2 regions of the Actinocorallia longicatena genome follow, and region 2 is predicted to be linked to the other one. Evidence: riboswitches for the same ligand, from Rfam matches in the RefSeq annotation. Region 2 holds a riboswitch; the other holds the start of a gene.
The links. Region 2 has a riboswitch for S-adenosylmethionine ahead of ABD785_RS17050 (aminotransferase class V-fold PLP-dependent enzyme). Riboswitches for the same ligand answer to the same signal wherever they lie in the genome.
Positions count from the first base shown of each region.

Region 1: another riboswitch for S-adenosylmethionine. It lies ahead of thrC (threonine synthase); the one in region 2 lies ahead of ABD785_RS17050 (aminotransferase class V-fold PLP-dependent enzyme).

Region 1 is NZ_BAAAUV010000013.1:7,839-10,224, forward strand. It holds gene ABD785_RS24105 (MoaD/ThiS family protein) at 1-43, opposite strand, end outside; gene thrC (threonine synthase) at 49-1,281, opposite strand; SAM riboswitch class I at 1,297-1,435, opposite strand; gene ABD785_RS24115 (alpha,alpha-trehalose-phosphate synthase (UDP-forming)) at 1,621-2,386, shown strand, end outside.
Region 2 is NZ_BAAAUV010000007.1:282,694-285,079, forward strand. It holds gene ABD785_RS17045 (PIG-L family deacetylase) at 1-802, shown strand, start outside; SAM riboswitch class IV at 838-952, shown strand; gene ABD785_RS17050 (aminotransferase class V-fold PLP-dependent enzyme) at 1,004-2,218, shown strand; gene ABD785_RS17055 (hypothetical protein) at 2,230-2,386, shown strand, end outside.

The DNA of each region.
Region 1 (2,386 bases), on a different contig from region 2:
TGTACGTGCGGAGGATCGTCGGGATGCGGACGGAAACAGACATGTCGATCAGACCAATCCGGTAGCGCGGAACGCCTCGAGAGTGGGCGCGATGTTGGCGGACGGCTTGGCCACGTCGGCCACGGCGTCCAGGGTCTTCAGGCCTTCGCCCGAATTGATGATCACGGTCTCCAGGGACGGGTCGAGCTGCCCGGTGTCGATGAGCTTCTTCAGCACGCCGACCGTCACGCCGCCCGCGGTCTCGGCGAAGATCCCCTCCGTGCGGGCCAGCAGCCGGATGCCCTCGACGACCTCGGCGTCGGTGACGTCCTCGATGGCGCCGCCGGTACGGCGGGCCACGTCCAGGACGTAGGGGCCGTCGGCCGGGTTGCCGATCGCCAGGGACTTGGCGATCGTGGCGGGCTTGACCGGGCGGACCACGTCGTGGCCGGCCTTGAACGCGGCCGAGACCGGGGAGCAGCCCTCGGCCTGGGCGCCGTAGACCTTGTACGGCCTGTCCTCGACGAGCCCGAGCTTGATCAGCTCCTGGAACGCCTTGTCGATCTTGGTGATCTGCGACCCGGACGCGATCGGCACGACGATCTGGTCGGGCAGCCGCCAGCCGAGCTGCTCGGCGATCTCGTAACCGAGGGTCTTGGAGCCCTCGGCGTAGAAGGGACGGACGTTGACGTTGACGAACGCCCAGTCCTCCTGCTCCCCCGCCAGCTCCGACGCCAGCCGGTTCACGTCGTCGTAGTTGCCGTCGACCGTCACGAAGGTGCCGTCGTACACGGCGGTGGTGATGATCTTCTGCTGCTCCAGGTCGGAGGGGACGAACACCGCGCTCCGGATCCCGGCCCTGGCCGCCGCGGCGGCGACGGCGTTGGCGAGGTTGCCGGTCGAGGGGCAGGCGAGCACCTTGAAGCCGAGCTCACGGGCGGCGGCGAGCGCGACGCCGACGACGCGGTCCTTGAAGGAGTGGGTCGGGTTGCCGGAGTCGTCCTTCACCCACAGGTTCTGCAGGCCCAGCGCGGACGCCAGCTGGTCGGCCTTGACGAGCCGGGTGAAGCCGGGCTCGGTGTTGGGGATGTCGGCGACGTTCGGGGGGACCGGGAGAAGGTCCTTGTAGCGCCAGATGTTGTGCGGGCCCGCCTCGATCGCCTCACGGGTGACCTTGGAGAGGTCGTAGGCGACTTCGAGCGGGCCGAAACACTGCTCACACGCGTAGAAGGGGCCGAGTTCGACCGAGTGGCCGCATTCACGGCAGACGAGCGCGGTGGCGTTACCCAGATTCGCGGGCATGGTGGCGAGGCCTCTCCCTCATCTTCCCTGTGCACCACTGTGGTCACAGGCCGGAGTTGGCACCTGTCCCGACCGGGCCTCGCAGGAGCGCGGGCTGATCGGGAGGGTTGCCGGGGCTTCGCAGGGCCGGTCCCTCCACCCCTCTGGATGAGCGGCCCGCCGGGAACGGCAGGCCTTATGAAGTTGTGTGCCTGACTTTACATCAGGTGTCCGTTTGTCCGCGCGCACCGTCTCACTCCTCGGACGCCGCACCGCGTGGAACGTGCCCGAATGTGTGCTTGATCACCCATGGCCGCCCCGGGGAGTCATGGAATTCTCCCTCATGCGACACTGCGTCACATGCAGGTACTCGTCGCCAGCAATCGCGGGCCCGTTTCCTTCTCCCAGACCGACGACGGCACCCTGACCATGCGAAGAGGCGGCGGCGGGCTGGTGTCGGGCCTGGCGTCGGTCGCGGCGGGCACCGACCTGGTGTGGGTGTGCGCGGCCCTGTCGGAGGCCGACCGGATCGCCGCCCGCCAGGATCCGCACGGACGGCTGGACGCCGCCGGCCACGAGACGGGCGCCGTCCGCATGCTGGACATCCCGGAGTCGACCTTCGAGCGGGCCTACAACTCGATCGCCAACTCGACCCTGTGGTTCGTGCACCACATGCTCTACTACACCCCCACCGCACCGCACTTCGACGCCCGCGCCCGCCGCGACTGGCAGTCCTACGAGGCCTACAACGCGGCCTTCGCCGACGCGCTCGCCCAGGACGCCAGGCCGGGCGCGAAGGTCGCCGTGCAGGACTACCACCTGACGCTCGTCCCGGCGATGCTGCGTGAGCGCCGTCCCGATCTGAGGATCTCCCACTTCTCGCACACGCCGTGGGCTCCGCCGGAGTACTACCGGCTGCTCCCCGACGACATCGGCGTCCAGATCCTGGAGGGCATCCTCGGCGCCGACCACGCGGGGTTCCTCTGCGAGCGCTGGGCCGAGGCGTTCCTGGACTGCTGCGAGGAGATCCTCGGCGCGAAGGTCGACCGGCTGGACCGGCGGGTCACCCACCAGGGCAGGGTCACCGGGGTCGGCGTCCACAGCCTGGGGGTCGACGGCGGAGCGC
Region 2 (2,386 bases):
ATTGATGGCCGTTCACGCCCACCCCGACGACGAGGTCCTGGGCACCGGCGGCGTGCTGGCGAAGGCCGCGGCGGCCGGGATCAGGACCGTTCTGGTGACCTGCACCAACGGCGAGCAGGGCGACGGACCCGGCGGGGTCAAGCCGGGTGAGGAAGGGCACGACCCGCACGCGGTCCGCGAGACGCGCCTGGCCGAGCTCGCCGAGTCCGCGAAGATCCTCGGGATCGAGCACGTCGAGCTCCTCGGCCACCAGGACTCCGGCATGGACGGCTGGGACGCCAACCACGCCGAGCACTCCTTCGCCAACGTCGACTTCGACTCCGCCGTCGCCCAGGTGGAGAAGCTGATGGAGCACTACCGGCCGCAGGTCGTCGTCACCTACGACGACAACGGCGGCTACGGGCACCCCGACCACATCCAGGCCCACCGGGTCGCCGTCGCCGCGACCGAGCGCACCGGCATCCCCCAGAAGCTCTACTACACGGCCATCCCGAAGTCGGGCATCCGCGAGATGTTCGAGTACGTGAAGGCCAACGAGATCGAGGTCGACTGGATGGCGGACGCCACGGAGCCGCCGGACTTCGGCACCCCCGACGAGATCATCACGACCGTCACGGACGTCTCGGAGCACGTCACCCAGAAGATCAACGCGCTGCGGGCGCACGCCAGCCAGGGCGAGAACATCTTCTTCCTGCGGCTGCCCGACGAGGCCGTCTCCATGATGATGGGCAAGGAGGCGTTCGTCCGGGTGCGCGGCGAGGGCCCCGAGAACGAAGACGATCTCTTCGCGGGCCTGGCTTGACGGAGGCCGTCCGGGGTTTGCTACATTGACGGCAAGGTCATGAGTGCCAGCACACAGCCCCGGCTTGCTGGCCGCCAACCCTCCTTCCGCGGTGGGGTGGTCCGGGTGACGACCTGGCCCCGCGCGCAGTGTGCGGGGCAAGCGCGGATCCCTCACTGAGCCTTCGGCTTCGGGATCCCCGAGGCCTCCGGAGGCTTGGTCATGTCCGTTCTCACCCGGATTCCGCAGATCGTCGGCGCCGACGTCCCCGTGCCCGTCAAGGGGGGCGTCGCGCCCTACGCGAACTTCGACTACGCCGCCTCCGCGCCCTGTCTGGAGGCCGTGCAGGACGCCGTGGCCAGGGCGCTGCCCTACTACAGCAGCGTCCACCGGGGCGCGGGCTACGCCTCCCAGGTCACCACCCGGGCCTACGAGCAGGCGCGCGAGACCGTCCGGGGGTTCCTCGGCGGGCCGCAGGCGGTCGTGTTCGTCCGCAACACCACCGACGCGTTCAACCTGCTGGCCAGGGCGCTGCCGTCCGGGACGTCCGTGGTCGTGTTCGAGTCCGAGCACCACGCCACCCAGCTTCCGTGGCGCAACGCCGTCCGGCTGCCCGCGCCGGGCTCGCCCGACGAGGCGCTGCGGGCGGCCGCCGAGGCGCTGCGCTCCTGCCCGTCCGGGCCGCGGCTGCTGGTCGTGACGGCCGCCTCCAACGTGACCGGCGAACTGTGGCCGATCGCCGAACTGGCCGAGGTCGCCCACCGCTGCGGTGCCCGGATCGCGGTCGACGCCGCCCAGCTCGCCCCGCACCGGCCCCTCGACGCGAAGAACCTCGACTACGTGGCGTTCTCCGGCCACAAGCTGTACGCGCCGTTCGGGGCGGGCGTCCTCGCCGGCCGGGCCGACTGGCTTCGCGCCGCCGACCCCTACCTGCGCGGCGGCGGCGCCAGCAAGCACGTCGGCGAGGCCGGGACGGTCGAATGGGCCGGCGACGCCGAGCAGCGGCACGAGGCCGGGACCCCGAACGTGCTGGGCGCGATCGCCCTGGCCGCGGCCTGCGAGACCCTCCGCGACTGGGACGTCCTGGTCGCCGAGGAGGAGCGGCTCCTGGCCCGGCTCCGGTCGGGCCTCGCCTCGATCCCGGCCGTCCGCGAGCTCGGCCTGTGGGGGCCCGGCCATCCGCGCGTCGGCATCGTCTCCTTCGTCGTCGCCGGGCACCCGGCCCGCGCGGTCGCCGAGCACCTGTCCGACGAGCACGGCATCGGCGTCAGGGACGGCAAGTTCTGCGCCCACCCGCTGGTCCGGCGGCTGGTCGGCGCGGGCGAGGGCGGCTGCGACGGCCCCGAGGGCACGGCCGTGCGCGCCAGCATCGGCATCGGCACCACCGACGAGCACATCGACCGGCTCGTCGCGGCCCTGCGCGCCTTCGCCGGGTAATCTCCCCGATCATGGATTCCTGGACGACGCTCGACGACCTGGCCGCCGCCCGTGAACGGTTCGCGGCGGCCCTGCCGGGCTGGCGGCCGCCGTCCGTCCACGCGATCGGGCTGGCCACGGCCGACGCGACCGACTTCCTCATCGTGAACAAGGGCGCGGCGCTCACCG